3 regions of the Waltera acetigignens genome follow, and region 2 is predicted to be linked to each of the others. Evidence: predicted binding sites of a transcription regulator. Region 2 holds the regulator's gene; each other region holds the start of a gene.

Evidence for each region. The regulator NrdR, encoded in region 2, represses ribonucleotide reductase genes. The targets are predictions, from matches to a motif close to CACAANATNTTGTG.
Region 1: a site for NrdR is predicted at 1,732-1,745, ahead of nrdD (anaerobic ribonucleoside-triphosphate reductase). Genes of this name have one in related genera too.
Region 3: a site for NrdR is predicted at 3,963-3,976, ahead of OCV96_RS13490 (ribonucleoside triphosphate reductase). Genes of this name have one in related genera too.

What each region holds. Positions count from the first base shown of each region.
Region 1 is NZ_JAOQJO010000001.1:589,768-595,469, forward strand. It holds gene nrdD (anaerobic ribonucleoside-triphosphate reductase) at 1-1,614, opposite strand, end outside; gene OCV96_RS02715 (J domain-containing protein) at 1,822-2,565, opposite strand; gene OCV96_RS02720 (DUF5685 family protein) at 2,555-3,412, opposite strand; gene OCV96_RS02725 (TFIIB-type zinc ribbon-containing protein) at 3,487-3,879, opposite strand; gene OCV96_RS02730 (radical SAM/SPASM domain-containing protein) at 4,034-5,398, opposite strand; gene OCV96_RS02735 (manganese efflux pump MntP) at 5,445-5,702, opposite strand, start outside.
Region 2 is NZ_JAOQJO010000001.1:443,978-449,679, forward strand. It holds gene nifS (cysteine desulfurase NifS) at 1-328, opposite strand, end outside; gene OCV96_RS02060 (polysaccharide biosynthesis protein) at 465-1,829, shown strand; gene OCV96_RS02065 (hypothetical protein) at 1,867-2,238, opposite strand; gene nrdR (transcriptional regulator NrdR) at 2,377-2,841, opposite strand; gene OCV96_RS02075 (YlmC/YmxH family sporulation protein) at 2,895-3,128, opposite strand; gene sigG (RNA polymerase sporulation sigma factor SigG) at 3,291-4,070, shown strand; gene OCV96_RS02085 (VanZ family protein) at 4,060-4,608, opposite strand; gene OCV96_RS02090 (hypothetical protein) at 4,648-4,956, opposite strand; gene sigE (RNA polymerase sporulation sigma factor SigE) at 5,104-5,702, opposite strand, start outside.
Region 3 is NZ_JAOQJO010000014.1:82,758-88,459, reverse strand. It holds gene OCV96_RS13515 (hypothetical protein) at 35-457, shown strand; gene OCV96_RS13510 (glycoside hydrolase family 30 beta sandwich domain-containing protein) at 369-704, shown strand; gene OCV96_RS13505 (histidine phosphatase family protein) at 907-1,524, shown strand; gene OCV96_RS13500 (DUF4317 family protein) at 1,572-2,195, shown strand; gene OCV96_RS13495 (MATE family efflux transporter) at 2,348-3,679, shown strand; gene OCV96_RS13490 (ribonucleoside triphosphate reductase) at 4,076-5,702, shown strand, end outside.

The DNA.
Region 1 (5,702 bases), 150 kb from region 2:
CTCCTCTTTCCATTTTGCGCAGCGATCCTTCATATAATCCATGACACGCAGGGCGAATTCCTTGCCGGGTTCCACGGTCTGGCTGCATCCTTTCATCAGATACGTGGTCTCATACAGTCCGATATATCCCAGAGACATGGTGGAATAACCATTGTGCAAGTATTTGTCGATGGTCTCGCCCTTCTTCAGACGGGCGATGGCTCCGTATTGCCAGTGGATGGGGCTCACATCGGATACCACACCTTCCAGTGCCTTGTGACGGCACATCAATGCTTCATAACACAGTTCCAGACGCTCGTCCAGCAGTTTCCAGAATTTCTCTTCATTTCCTTTTGCCAGAATACCGATCTGCGGAAGATTGATGCTGACAACGCCCTGATTGAAGCGTCCTTCCCATTTGTACTCTCCGTTTTCATCCTTCCAGGGAGACAGAAAAGAACGACAGCCCATGCAGGAAAATACATTTCCCTCGTAATTCTCGCGCATCTTCTTCGCGGAGATATAGTCGGGATACATTCTCTTGGCAGAGCACTGTGCGGCCAGTTTGGTCACATAGTCATATTTTCCGCCCTTTAAGCAGTTGTTTTCATCCAATACATAGACCAGCTTCGGGAAAGCAGGAGTCACATAGACGCCCTTCTCATTCTTGGTCCCCTCGATCCGCTGACGCAGGATCTCCATGATGATCTGCACGGTCTCTTCCACATATTCGTCATTCTCATCGATATGCAGGAAAAGTGTGACAAAAGGAGACTGTCCGTTGGTGGTCATCAGAGTATTGATCTGATACTGGATGGTCTGCACACCGGATTTCAGTTCGTCATGCACACGCATCTGCACGATCTTGTCCTTGGCTGCCTGATCCAGAGTATCCCCGAATTCTTCCTCCAGCTGTTTTGCAAATTTTTCCTTACTCTTACGCAGATATTTCCCCAGATGCTTGATATTGACGCTCTGGCCGCCGTACTGGTTGCTGGCCACTGCCGCAATGATCTGGGTGGTCACGGTACATGCCACCTGAAAGCTCTTGGGAGACTCGATCATCTTGCCGTTAATGGAAGTGCCGTTGTCCAGCATGTCCTTGATATTGATCAGACAACAGTTGAAGATCGGCTGGATGAAATAATCCGCATCATGGAAATGCAGCACACCGTTGTCGTGCGCCATGGCAATATGCTCCGGCAAAAGCAGACGTCTGGTAACGTCACGGGACACTTCACCCGCAATATAGTCTCTCTGAGTGGAAGCCAGACGGGTATTCTTGTTGGAATTTTCCTCCGCCAGCTCCTTATTCTCATTCCGGATCAGTTTTAAAATAGATTCATCCGTAGTATTGGACTTTCTAAGCAGACTTCTCTGGTAACGGTATACAATATACTTCTTTGCCAGAGTATATTTATTGTGCTCTACCAGATGCTCTTCGATCATATCCTGGATATGCTCCACGGTCTGGGTCTGTCTGCCCTCCTGCTGTACATCCTCCAGAATCTCCTCGATCAGTCCCTCACTGGCACGATACCGCTCCTCCACTTCATTGTTGGCCTTATGGATTGCTTCCCGGATCTTCTCCTCTTCATAGGGCACTACTCTGCCGTCTCTCTTCTGAATCTTCATTGCTGTTTCCCTCACTTTATATCATTCCCATAAGATACGAATTCCTGCATAAGCCGAAAGAAAAGCCGCATCGGAAGCAAGTTCCCGACACGACTTTTTCTGCAAATCATAGTGTCTCACTAGATTTTGTGTTTTCCAAGTAATTTCGTATCTACATCTTGTATCTAATATTATAGTGAGGATACATGGAAAAAGCAAGTATCTTTTTTAAAACATTCCTCTTCCACCATAACCGCCGAAGCATAAACCGCCACCGCCACAGCAAAGGTTGCAGAACAGATTGGCCAGACAAATTTTCAGGCACAGGTCGTTGCCACCCACATGGGGATAGCCATAGGCTGCCTGTCTGCTCTCATACCACTGTCCCCCGCTCTGTAGTCTCTGCAGGAGCATCTGGTATTCCATATTCTGGGGATCCAGCGCCACCGCCTTGTTTGCATGTTCCAGCGCCGCTACATTATTTCCAAGGCCCATGTGTGCCATGGCACTGTAGTAATACCATCTGGCCGTCTTCTCATGCTCTCCCATGCCGTCCAACGTATTTCTGGCCTCTCTGTAATAGCCGTTTCTGAGATAATTACCGGCTGCCCGCAGTCTGGGCTCTTCTTCATAGCCAGAAGTCTGCTGTTGCCAGCCTGCCTGCTGCCAGAAGTCTCCAAATCCCTGACCGTAGCCGCCATATCCCTGGCTTCCACCGTAGCCGCTTCCGCTACCACCATAGCTCTGCCTGCCATATCCGCCACCGTAACTGTAGCCTTCGGTCCGCTCCTTCATGATCTGCTGGTAGGCTGCCTGGATCTCCTTGAACTTTTCTTCCGCCTGATCCTTATTGGGATTGTTGATATTGGCATCGGGATGGTATTTCCGGCTCAGTGCCTTATATGCTTTTTTTATTTCCTCCTCGGAAGCATCTCTGCTCACTCCCAGAACACTGTATGGATCATAAGTCATTTCCCGTTACCTCTTTTGCACTGTCTTTCATCCGTTTCTTCCGCACGATCTCATAACGGCACCATACACCGGAATACAGAATATTCCGCAGAATATCCACATTCTGTAAAATAGGAAGCTGTTCGAACTCCTTACAGCACTCCGACATCATCATGGTCAGGATCTGCCGGCATTCCTCCTCAAAGCCCGGTTCCTCATACCGTTTCTTTAACGGATTATAGGTTCCTTTTTTGAGGTCCTGCTCGATATCCTCATAGGCATCCAACAGATAAATGAATTTTCCCAGGAAAAATCCAAGTCTCTCCAGATTGTCCTTCCACTCATCCTCACGACAGGATACAATCTGTGCCATGACTCTGCCAAACAATCCCGCCATGGTATCAATATCCGCATTGCCCTGCTTTTCCGCATCCGCAAAATTCTGCATGGCCAGTGAGATATTTCTTACTTTTTCCTGATATAATAACGGTTTTTTACGGAATTTTCTTCCCAACAGATAACTGTACACCAGTCCCTTCAGACTATGCTCGTCCTCCCAGTCGTCCTCCGCTTTATAGCAGGAAAAAAGCACCGTCATATCTGCCACATAATCCGTAAACAGATTTCTTCTTGTGGGATGTTTTTCCAAAGGATGGGCCACACATCTGCACTGGGCCTCCTGTTCCTCCGGTTCATATAAGCCGGTGAGCAGCATCAGGATAAAAGTCATATCGTAATTCAGAGAAAGCTGCCCCAGGACACCGTAACGTTCCTTCAGGCTCTGACACAATCCGCAATAATAGGATCGATAAACATCATACTCCTTAAATTTCATTTCCGACTGATTGATCACAATATATCCGAACATCTGGCTCACCACCCTTTCCTATATTTCTGTATTCCAATTTTCATTTCCCGTGATCCTGCCACAGGATTTTCCCGTCAGGTCTTGCGGATAAATTCTTCACCGCATTTTCTGCACCGGATTGCGATCTTCCCCTTATGTCTGGGTACCCGAATCTTCTGTCCGCATTTCGGGCATTTATAGATCTTGTACTCCTTACGACCGGCAATAGCCTTTTTCTTTCGCTGCCACCATCCGCGAACCTTCATTTCTTTCTTCAGATACCACTGGTTCTCGGCACTCCTCTTACTCAGGTCTTTAGAAAACATCCGGTAATACGCATAGACTAACAGGGCCAGAGCCAGCACATAAAATATTCTCAGACCAAAAAAAGAGAGCGCCAGGCAGACCAGAGCCACAATCATCAAAAACTGATTGAAGCGGTCGTTGCCATAACGCCCCCACATGAAACGCTGTAACTTCTCTTTCATGAAGTACCACCTTTCGTCCGCCACCATACAGGGGACACATTATCCAAATCTTTCAGAGTCTCCTTCGCGAAGTCTCCTCTGAATGTTACCTACATTATGGTATGCCGAAAGGCAAAAAGCAATTAACTAAGTATAAACTTTTGTAAAAGAACTATTATTTATTCCACAGTTCCTGGGCCCGTTCATCCCAGTTTTTCGCGTATTCTGCGCACTTTCCGCACAGATGCTCCACAGACTCCGGTGACTGTAAATCAGTGGAATGTGCTCCGGTCTCATGCACCATATGCTGTAAGATTTCCGGATTTTCCAGCATCGGGCAGGGCTTTAAGTGATTGCAGTTGAAAGGCTGGTTCGCACGGTATGCCATAAACAGTGGCTGCTTCAACGCAGTCAGCAGATCTACTTCCTTGATATTGGCACCGGAATAATGGATGAATACACAGGGCTCCACATCGCCGTTTGGATTGATATGGCAGTAGTTTCTGCCGCCTGCGATACATCCGCCCACATATTCTCCATCGTTCTGAAAATCGAAGGCAAAGATAGGTTTTCCGCCCTTCATGGCACGGATTTCACGAATACGGTGATACATATATTCTCTCTGGTCCGGATCTAAGAGCAATTCGGTAGATGCATCATTGCCTACGGGCATATAATGGAAATACCAGCTGAATCTGGCACCTTTTTCAATGATCATATCCAGGAATTCATCACTGGTGACTACTTTATAGTTCTTGCTGGTATAGCAGATGGAAGTTCCGAAGATCAGACCGTACTGCTTCATCAGATCCATGGCATGCATTACTTTATCAAACACGCCCTTGCCGCGGCGTAAGTCGTTCACTTCGTCGAAGCCTTCCAGACTGATAGCTACGGAGAAGTTGCCTACCCGCTTCATCTCCTGGCAGAATTTTTCATCGATCAGCGTGCCGTTGGTAAATGCATGGAAGCCACAGTCATCGTGTTTCTCGCACAGACGGATGATGTCATCCTTTCTGACCAGAGGTTCGCCACCGGTGAAGAAATACAGATAGATACCAAGTTCCTTACCCTGGGTAACGATGCGATCCATATCTTCAAAGCTTAAGTTCAGACGATTGCCGTACTCTGCCGCCCAGCAGCCGGTACAATGCAGGTTGCAGGCACTGGTGGGATCCATCAGGATCAGCCAGGGGATATTGCACTGATGTTTCACACGCATCTCGTTGATCTCTTTTTTACCGCAGAACGCCGCCTCAAAACCATAGTCCAGTGCGGACATTTTGATGACATGGGGATCCACTTCGTTTAAGATCCGGTTCACATACTGCATCCATTTGCTGTCCGGATCCTGGATCATACGTCTTGCCGCATCATAGCTTTCCTTGCGGAAGGTATCTCCCATAAATTTTTCCGACAGATCTACCAGCTTTAAGAATGCCTTTTCTCTGTCTGTTTCGTCCTTATTCACATACTTCAGAATTCCGTCGATTGCTGCGCCAAATGCAGCTCTCTCAACTTTGTGTTTTGCGTCTGCCATACGATTTACCTCACTTTTGTCTATTTATTCTATGAATCACGGTATTTCAGATGTAATATCGAAACAATACATCCACGCCGGCAAGCAGGAAGATCAGCGCTCCACTGATCAGTACACGGTTTCTTCCATGACACCCGATCCGATATCCCGCATAGATGCCGGCGATGACCGCCAGCGCAGCCATAATTGCCAGCTGAATGATCTGCACCGTTACTCTGGTGTCTAAAAAGCCCATGCCAATTCCCGTCAGAAAACTGTCCACACTGGTAAGCATGGCCCAAATGCATAGCTGTCTCCAGGCGAA
Region 2 (5,702 bases):
TCTCCAGATACTCACAGGTATGGAGAATGGCATGATGCTCGATCTTCGTGGTAATGATATGTTTTCCTTTGGAAGCATAGGCTTCTGCGGTAGCTTTCAGCGCCCAGTTATCGGACTCGGAACCGCCGGCAGTAAAATAGATCTCTTCCGGCTTTGCACCCAGACTGTCTGCGATGGTCTGGCGGGCATGATCCATGGCCTTCTTGCTCTCGGCACCCAGACTGTAGATGGTGCTGGCATTGCCGTAGTATTCACTGAAGTACGGAAGCATCGCATCTACGACCTCCGGTGCCGTTTTGGTAGTTGCTGCATTATCTAAATATATCATATTGCCTCATTTCCGCATATTTTCATGCTTATTTCACTGTTATTCATGATAGCATTCACCGCGCAGTTCTGTCAACAAGGTGGATGGAATATACTTTTGCAAGATCTTTTATCTGCAAAGGATCCAACGAAAAGCTATGAAGCATGCCAAACGTCATCCTCTGATCTTCGGTACTCTGATTCTGACGATCACCGGTCTTATCACCCGCATCATCGGTTTTTTCTACCGGATCTACCTGTCCAGGCTCTTCGGAGAAGAAGGAATGGGGATCTATCAGCTGCTCAGTCCCGCACTGTCTCTCTCCTTTTCCCTGACAGCTGCCGGCTACCAGACCGCCATCTCCAAATTCGTTGCCGCCAATACTGCGGGGCGGCGTTCCGATGACCTGAAAACGCTGCTGACCGGGGCAAGCATCACGCTCCCTCTGTCCCTTGGAGTCAATGCTGTCCTGTTTCTCGCCGCAGAACCCATAGGAATCTTCCTGTTAAAAGAAGCCCGTACCATATCCATGCTGCGGATTCTGTCCTTCTCTATTCCTTTTGCCGCGCTGCATGCCTGCATCAACGGCTATTTCTATGGAAAAAAGAAAGCTTCCGTTCCTGCCCTCACGCAGCTTCTGGAGCAGCTGGCCAGAGTCGGCTGTGTCTTTCTCGTCACCGGAGCCGATCTGTCTGAGGGGCGCACCCCCTCCATCAATGCGGCCGTCTTAGGTCTGACCGTCGGCGAGCTTCTGTCCATGCTGATCGCTCTGATCTGCCTGTACATACACCTGTATCCGGATGCCTCTGTTCTTTCCCTGCAAAATATCTGTCCTTCTTCCGCAGTCTACCGGGATCTGTTGGGCATGGCACTGCCCCTGACCGCCAATCGTATCGTTCTGAATATTTTGCAGAGCATCGAAGCTGTCTCCATTCCCCAGAAGCTTCTGCTCTACGGTTATGATACCACCACAGCCTTAAGTGTATACGGCGTACTCACCGGTATGGCCATGCCCATGATCTTTTTTCCCAATGCTCTCACCAGTTCCGTGGCGGTCCTTCTCCTCCCCACCATCTCCGAAAATCATGCAAAAGGTGACCGGGAAGCCGTATGGAACGACACTCTGCGTACCGTAAAATACTGCAGTCTCATGGGCTTTCTTTGTCTGTGCGGTTTTCTTTTTCTGGGGGATTGGATGGGAACCGAATTGTTCCACAGTGAACTGGCCGGGCATTTCATCGTGACGCTGGGATTCATCTGTCCTTTTTTGTATCTGGATACCACGCTCTCCAGCATTTTGCAGGGGCTGGGAATGGCGGGGCGGATCTTTTTCTCCAATGTGGTCTGTCTGCTGATCCGTCTGGCCTTTGTATTTTTCGCCATTCCACAGATCGGCATGCAGGGATATCTGTGGGGAATTCTGGCAAGTCAGCTGGTGCTGGCCGGAATCTATTTCTTCTGTCTGTACCGCTTTTTCAAAAAAGCGCTGCCTGAATTATCTGCACAAAAATACCTCCAGTGATCGGCTCTACGCCTGTCATCCGGAGGTACCTGTTCTCTTATTCTGTAAACACGGTCTTGCTGCCCACAAAGTACTGATACTGCTGCAGGATCTGATCCTTACGCATATCGGAGATCGCTTTCTCCACATCCAGAGAATGGATATCACTGTCTCTGCCGATGTATCCGAAATCATCCTGCTTGTGGAAAGTAATGGAGATGTCCTCCAGTGCCGCATTGGCGGAGGGCTTTTTCTCTGCCGCCTGTGTATTCTCTGCAGGAGAGCTGTCTATCTGATTCGAAGATGCTACACGGGATTCCTGTTGCGGGACTTCCGTGATCACTGTCTTCGCCGGCTGTCTGCTATAATCCGGTGCCTGTATGCTGTAATCCTGCATTCCGCCGATTCCGTTCACTCCGCTGATTCCCATGTACCCACCTCCTTGTCCTTTGTTTTTTTCTAATACCGCACTCCATTTTCCGAACAGCTGTTATAAAATGCGGAATTTTATCTTCTTTTCAACTATATTATCGACGCTTTTCGTCAAAAGTTAAGTCCTGTTGTGATTCTAGTTGTGATTCTTGTCGTTCAGAACGCTCTTCAGCTCATCCATGAAGGTATTCACGTCCTTGAACTCCCGGTACACGGACGCAAATCTCACATAAGCAACCGCATCCAGATCCTTTAACTTATTCATCACAAGCTCACCGATGGTGCCGCTGGGGATCTCCCGTTCTTCCCTGTTGAAAATCTCGTTCTCCACCTCATCCACCAAAGTCGTGATCTGCTGTGCGCTGACCGGACGTTTATGACAGGCTCTGAGCACCCCTGCCTCGATCTTGGCACGGTCATAGGCCTCTCTGTTATTATCCTTTTTAATAATGATCAGCGGAATCGTCTCGATCTTCTCGTAAGTGGTGAATCGCTTGCCGCATTCATCACATACACGACGGCGGCGAATGGAGTTGTTATCTTCCGCCGGTCTCGAATCGATGACTCTGGTATTTTCATGGCTACAGAACGGACATTTCATAGGCATCCTCCTTATAAAAACCACGTGTTATTTATGTTAAGATTATAGAAGATTCAGCAGTTAATGTCAACTAAAATTATGTCCGGTCCAATCTGTCTGATGTCCTTATACGGGATGACGATATTCGGCTCACAGCGCAGAAATGAAAGCCACTGGTTGCATCCCGGCACCATGATCTTACAGATGCATCCGCTGCACTCATCGAACTCCAGATCACATACATGCCCCAGCTTTTTACAGTCTCTGACATTGATTACATCTTTGCATTTTAACTCGGAAAAAAGCATACTCTGCTCCTCCCGTTTTCTTTCTATTTATTATATGATACCGCTCCGCTTCCCGTTCGGGAAAAACTGGAAAATCTTTCTTGCCGGTATAGTCACTGACTCTCCTGTGAATACTGTAGTTATCAAAAATCAGCAACGATTCAGAAAACTTGGGAGGTCTCTATGGTACAGGGAAAAGTAGAAATCTGCGGTGTCAATACAGCAAAACTGCCTTTGCTAAAGGCAGCGGACAAGGAAGCTCTCTTCGCAAAGATCCGGGAGGGAGATACCGCCGCCAGAGAGACCTACATCGAAGGCAACCTGCGTCTGGTCCTGAGCGTGATCAAACGCTTTTCCGGCAGTGCGGAAAATGTGGACGATCTGTTCCAGATCGGCTGTATCGGTCTGATCAAGGCCATCGACAATTTTGATTCCACGCTGGGTGTAAAATTTTCCACCTACGCGGTTCCAATGATTATCGGTGAGATACGCAGATTTTTACGGGATAACAATAGCATCCGTGTTTCACGGTCTCTGAAGGACACCGCCTACAAGGCAATCTACGCCCGCGATACCCTGACCAGGAAAAATCTGAAGGAGCCCACCATGGAAGAGATTGCCGCAGAGGTAGGTATCTCCAAGGAGGACATCGTCTATGCCCTGGATGCCATGCAGAATCCCATGAGCCTCTACGAACCGGTCTACACCGACGGTGGTGACACCCTCTACGTCATGGACCAGATCAGTGATAAAAAAAATAAGGAAGAGACGTGGGTGGAACATCTCTCCCTCAGTGAAGCCATGAAACGTCTGAACGACAGAGAGCGTCATATCATCTCTCTGCGCTTTTTCGAAGGAAAGACCCAGACCGAGGTCGCCGATATGATCGGCATCTCCCAGGCCCAGGTCTCCCGTCTCGAAAAAAATGCATTGAAAGCTATGCGGGGCTATCTTACCGCATAGACCTTGATCCTCGTATTCTCTGTAACGTATGATACACCAGCCAAAACATCCAGTATCCGATGATTCCTCCCAGCACATTGGTCAGGATATCATCGATCTGAAAATAACCTCTGCCGGTAATGAGCTGGAAAGTCTCCACTCCCAGGCTGGTCGCAAAAGCCGCAAAGATGTTCCTGAAAAATCCCCTAAGCCAGGGAAATGCCCAGGGGCATGCAAAGCCATACGGGATGAAAAGCAGCACGTTTTCCACCACGAAGGCGTTATTTCTCGTATTGATCCCCCAGGTGGAGAAAAGCTCCAGATCCATGGCACGGTTCCGGCTGCCATCCTCTCTGGAGAAAAAAGTGATCACCAGTATGATCATGAGGTACAAAGAAAACACCATGAGACCTGCCATCGGAAAGGCTTCTTTTCCCTTCCGCTCCCTCCTGGCATTCATTGCATTCAGGATCAGTCCCATGACGGCACCGGCCATCACACCATAGGGCAGATATTGTATGGCACCGTTCAGATCCCTTATTATATATTTCCAAATCATTCTTTCTTCATCCTATATCTGTCTCTTAAAATTCCCGTTTTACATCTGGTAAGTGTCCCAGCGGGAAGGCGCCTCGTCCCATAGCTTTTTGTTCTCAAATAATCTGTCGTTCATCCAGCCGACCGCATCCACCACTCCATCCTCGTCAAAGGAGAACATGGCCCTCTGTTTCTTCTCCTCCGGTGTCTTTAAAAAGTTAAAGGGCTCCGGCCAGACCGTCACGAGAAGCTTTTTGCCGCCTTCCGGATCCTCAGTCTGCTCCAGACGGTAACGCATCCCCTGGTGGCATCCGGTGAATTCCGTCTTTTTTAAATATTCCATTGATAATATATCATCACGTTGTATCATGTATTTGTCCTTTTTGGTTACTTCCGATTCCGTTACCTGAAAACTATCCTGTCTGTATTATATGGTTCACGAACTGCTCTGTTGCCACGCAGCTCCCACAATTCTGCACATGTTATATAGTATCATGTATCCGTCCCGAATGCAAAGTCAAATATGCAGGCTGATCTCCTTTTTCAGCTGCCGCATGATCTTTTTCTCCAGTCGGGAAATATAGGATTGTGAGATTCCCAACAGATTGGCCACTTCCTTCTGGGTCATCTCCTGTCCGTCCACTGTCCCCAGTCCGAACCGAAGTCTGACGATGGTCTTCTCCCGCTTGGACAATTTGCTCACGGCATTCATGAGAAGCTTCCGCTCCACCTCATTCTCTATACCGCGATAGATCACATCCTCATCCGTCCCCAGAATATCCGACAACAGCAGCTCGTTGCCGTCCCAGTCTACATTCAACGGCTCGTCAATGGAGACTTCCATTTTCGTCTTGTTATTCCGGCGCAGATACATCAGTATCTCATTTTCAATGCACCGGGAAGCATAGGTTGCCAGCTTGATATTTTTCTCCGGATTGAAGGTGTTGATGGACTTGATCAGCCCGATGGTGCCGATGGAGATCAGATCCTCCACCCCCACACCGGTGTTGTCAAATTTTTTGGCTATGTAGACCACCAGACGCAGGTTATGTTCGATCAGGATGGCTTTCGCCTCATCCTCGTATTCCGTCCCCAGATCACCGATCACCTGATTCT
Region 3 (5,702 bases), on a different contig from region 2:
AAAAACAATATTTACCTATTGGGAGGACGAGTGTATGAAGCGTAAATTATTATCTACCGTACTTGCGGTAACCATGGCAGTATCCAGGCTGACCGGATGTGGACAGAGCGGAACAAATGAAGCAACAGGAGCAGGCGCTGCAACGACAGATGCCAAAACAGAGACCTATCGTGTCCGGATTCCTATAGACAGCTGCGATTTTTCCCTGGCGCATTACGAAGCAGACGGGGAAGAGGCGGATGAGAATTTTGAACACTTTTCTTTTGAAAGAGTGGAAAAATACATTCTGCCACTGCTGGATGCGGCGGAGAAAGCTTACGTCGGGAAGCTGGATATCCTCCTGTCCCCCCTGAAGTCCGCCGGTCTACATGAAGACCAATGGAGAGCGGAACAACGGCGGCAAATTAAAGCCGGAATACCGGAAGCGCTGGGCAGAGTATATCTGCCGTTACATTGAGGAATACCGCAGCCGCGGGCACCTGTGGCATTTTACACATTTCCTAAAAGCGGGAGCACAGCGGATCGGTGTTACCAGATACACAGATAAGATCGAGGTGACGGCGTTTGAAAAGGACGGGCGGATCACGGTGGTGCTTTTAAACCGGACGGAGGAAGAGATTCCGGTGTATCTGCGGCTGGGAGAGTACTGTGCGGAACTGACATCAAAGGCAAAGTCCATTATGACGGCGGAGATCGAAAAATAAGAAAATCGATATAGGCAATTATGAAAAAGACAGCGGGAACCGGGAGCGGAACCCACTGTTTTTGCGTATACGTCCGGGGAGCAGGTTGACAGAACGGTGGAAACCGTAGTATTTTGAAACAGACCACTGTGGATAACAGGGCAAGTGAAAAATGTAGGCAGAAGAAAAGTAAGTTACGACAGAAGAATGAGGATACAGATATATGAAAATCTATTTGGTAAGACACGGGGAGACAGACTGGAACCAGGCGGGGCGGCTGCAGGGACAGACGGATATTGACCTGGATGCTCAAGGTTTTGCGCAGGCGGCGGAAGCGGCAGAGAGATTAAAGGAAGTTCCTTTTGAAATCGCGTTTTGTTCCCCGCTGATCCGTGCAAGACATACGGCAGAGACCATTGTGGGCGAGAGGAAAATTACGCTGACCACAGACGAAAGACTCCGGGAACTCAATTTCGGACCATGGGAAGGGACCGATGTCCGTAAAATCCGGGAGGGGGCCAACAGTCCGTTTACGGATCCGGGGAGCTATCTCCCGCCCGAGGGAGCGGAAAGTTTTGCCCAGTTGTATGCCAGAAGCGGCGAGTTCGTGAAGCAGGTGTTGCTGCCGTTGGAGGGAACTTATGAAACAGTGCTGGTGGTAGCTCATGGAGCATTGAATCGCAGTATCCTGAATGCGGTGTTGGATATTCCGGTCAGCGACTTCTGGCATTTCCATATGGGCAACTGTGCTACTGCGATTCTGGAATGCCGGGAAGGAAAGCTGTCTCTGTTGGAATATCAGGACAGTGAAAGTGTAAATACGAAGAGCAAACTGCTGTAAGTTCCGGATACAGAGCTTGCAGACTGCTGAAAGGTGAGAGGTTAAGAATGCACATAGACAGAGAAGACATGCTGGAACTGACCAGAAGAATGACCGTGTCCCGCAACTGTTTTTCCAGAATTGCAGGAGCCTATATGGACGAAGAAGGGTTTATTGACGGTACTTTTAATACTCATTTTCTGAAGTTGTCCGGAAGCGAAAAAGAGAAAAATCTGAATATTGCCAAGACGGTACCTTATTCCAATACCAATGTGAATCTGAAAAATTACCGGCTGGATCAGGGAGCCCGGAAACCGGGCAGCATTATGCAGTTATTGGAGGCATTACGGCAGTGCGAACTGAAAAATGATGCATTATTGTACTCCCTCTATGAATATATTGGGGAGAGATACCAGCCGGGATATCCTTATGCCGTTTATCTTTTCTTCGGCAGCTACGATGTACCCACCAAGGGAAAAGACAAAGAGAACCAGTGGGAGTCCGAGGAAGTCTATCAGTTTCTCATCGGCACGATCAGTCCGGTGACCGGAGACTACGAGGCCGGAAAACCGGAGGCGGGATTTTTGTACCCTGCCTTTGCCAACCACAGCACAGACATTGACGGTATCAATATCTATCAGGCGGAGGAAGGGGCACAGTTATTTGCAAAAATACTGGGCGTACAGGCTTGACAGAAAGGCATTTCTTCCCTATAATACGCTCTGGAACAAAATGAATAACCGGTCATAAAACCCGTAAGGGAGTGGATTTTTCAAGATATCGATCTTATTTTCGCCACACAGCAGGAATGTTGTGTGGCGTTTGTTGTTTAAGGAGAGGAAAAATGAACCAGACTTATATGAAAGAAAAGAAGATATTCCCGTTGGTCATGTCCATGGCACTTCCCATGATGCTGTCCATGGCATTTAATTCCCTCTATAACATTGTAGACAGTTATTTCGTGGCGAAGCTCAGTGAAGATGCCATGACGGCATTGTCTTTAGTCTATCCGGCACAGAACTTGTTGACGGCGGTGGCAGTGGGCTTCGGTGTGGGTGTGAATGCCATGATCTCCTTCTATCTGGGAGCACAGAATCAGGAAAAAGCGGATAAGACGGCAACCCAGGGCATGGTGCTGGGAGTATTGCACGGCGTACTGCTTATGATCTTATTCCTCTGCGGCATGAACTGGTTCTTAGGGATGTTTACGAAGAGCGATACCGTGCGGGCACTGGGCATGGAATATTCCAATGTGGTATTCCTGTTCTCCACCATTGTCACCGGAGGTATCACGTTAGAGAAAATCTTTCAGGCGGTGGGCCGGATGCGTGCCACCATGGTCAGTATGATCGCCGGATTTGTGACGAATATTGTGTTGGATCCGTTGTTGATCTTCGGTATCGGACCGTTTCCCCGGATGGAGATCGCCGGAGCGGCTCTGGCTACCGGAATCGGTCAGGTGATCACGTTATTAGTATATATCATCTATTATGTGTTGGATCCGTTGCCGGTAAAATTGCGCAGAACTTATCTGCGACCGGAAGGAGAGATCTGTGGCAAGACCTACGGCATCGGCATTCCGGCTACGCTGAATATGGCACTGCCGTCTCTGTTGATTTCCGCACTGAACGGTATTCTGGCGGCTTATTCGGGTGCGTATGTGCTGGTACTGGGCGTTTATTACAAGCTGCAGACCTTTATCTATCTGCCCTCCAATGGCATCATTCAGGGCATCCGGCCGCTGATTGGTTACAATTACGGTGCCGGAGAGCGGAAGCGTGTGGAGCAGATCTACCGGTTGACGCTGGAACTGACTGCCGGGATCATGGCTATCGGCACGGCATTGTGCTGGCTGATCCCCGGAGGACTGATCGGACTGTTCACCGAGAATCCGGAGACTGTTACCATCGGTATTACAGCACTGCACATCATCAGTCTGGGCTTTATTCTGTCCGCTGTGTCGGTGACCAGCTCCGGCGCACTGGAGGCGCTGGGACAGGGCATGGCTTCCCTGGTGATCTCCGTGATGCGGTATGTGGCGGTGATCATTCCTGCGGCATTTGTGCTGAGCCGCCTGATCGGCGTCACCGGTGTGTGGGGGGCATTTGTCTGCACGGAGAGCGTGACTGCGGTGGTGGCGTATGTGTTGTACCACAGGGTGTGGAAGAGAGCGTAAGAGGCGAGTACCGTTCACATTCGCGGCCGTTCACCCCGCGCCATTCGTACCCGTGGTCGTTCACCCCGCGCCATTCGTACCCGTGGTCGTTCACCCCGCGCCATTCGTACCCGCGGCCGTTCACCCCGCGCCATTCGCAAAATCGCCTCTTCGAGGCTTTCCGCTGCTACGCAGCTGCCTTTTGCTCATGAGATGGCGCTCCCCTCGTCGATTTGCACAGAGCCGGCTCCTTACGCAAGCGTAAAGCCGTCTCCGCACAAATCGACGGGTGAACTGATGTATACACAATATCTTGTATCCTTTAATTGACTTCCCCTACAAAGTATTGTAGAATAGACCGTGATAGGTTTTACGGGCGAAAGCCCATGGGGACACGAAGGTAAGGGGGTACATAAGATGTTTCAGGTAATCAAACGAGATGGTTCCAAAGCGGACTTTACACTGACGAAGATCAATGATGCCATTATGAAGGCTTTTACTGCGACGCAGATGAGCTACAATAATGACATTATTGATCTTCTTGCGTTACGGGTAACTGCGGATTTCCAGAAAAAGGTGGAGAATGACGAGATCCACGTGGAAGACATTCAGGACAGTGTGGAGCGTGTACTGGGACAGGCCGGCTATGAAGAGGTGGCGAAAGCGTATATTCTGTACCGCAAGCAGCGGGAGAAAATGCGTGCCATGAAGTCTACCATTCTGGACTACAAGGATGTGGTCAACAGTTATGTCAAGGTGGAAGACTGGCGTGTGAAAGAGAACTCCACGGTGACCTATTCCGTAGGTGGTCTGATCTTAAGCAACTCGGGTGCGGTGACGGCGAACTACTGGCTGTCTGAAATCTATGATGAAGAGATTGCAGAGGCACATCGGAATGCGGATATCCATATCCATGATCTGTCCATGCTGACCGGCTACTGTGCCGGATGGTCCTTAAAGCAGCTGATCAAGGAAGGACTGGGCGGCATCACCGGCAAGATTACTTCTGCTCCGGCGAGACACTTATCCGTGCTATGCAACCAGATGGTAAATTTCCTGGGGATCATGCAGAACGAATGGGCGGGAGCACAGGCATTTTCTTCCTTTGATACCTATCTTGCCCCATTTGTAAAGGTAGATAATTTAAGCTATCCCGAAGTGAAAAAATGCATCGAGGCATTTATTTACGGTGTCAACACCCCCAGCCGCTGGGGCACACAGGCTCCTTTTTCCAATATCACGCTAGACTGGACGGTGCCCGATGATCTGGCAGAGCTGCCGGCGCTGGTAGGTGGTGTGGAGATGGATTTCAAATATAAGGATTGTAAAAAGGAAATGGACATGGTCAACAAGGCGTTTATCGAGACCATGATCGAGGGCGATTCCAACGGCCGTGGTTTCCAGTATCCGATCCCGACTTATTCCATCACAAAGGATTTTGACTGGTCCGACACCGAGAACAACAGACTGTTATTCGAGATGACCGCAAAATACGGTACACCGTATTTTTCCAATTATATCAATTCTGACATGCAGCCCAGTGATGTCCGCAGTATGTGCTGCCGACTGCGTCTGGATCTGCGGGAACTGCGCAAGAAGACCGGAGGATTCTTCGGTTCCGGCGAGAGCACCGGAAGCGTGGGCGTTGTCACCATCAATATGCCCAGAATCGCATATCTGTCTGCCAACAAGGACGAGTTTTACGCAAGACTGAACCACATGATGGACATTGCAGCCAGATCCCTGAAGATCAAGCGCGGTGTCATTACGAAGCTGCTGAACGAGGGACTGTATCCCTATACCAAGCGGTATCTGGGAACCTTTGAGAATCATTTTTCCACCATCGGTCTGATCGGTATGAATGAAGTGGGCTTAAATGCCAACTGGCTGAGAGCGGATATGAGCGATCCCAGGACCCAGGAGTTCACCAAGGAAGTACTAAACCATATGAGAGAGCGTCTGGCGGATTATCAGGAGCAGTACGGAGACCTCTACAATCTGGAGGCAACCCCTGCGGAGAGTACCACGTACCGTCTGGCAAAGC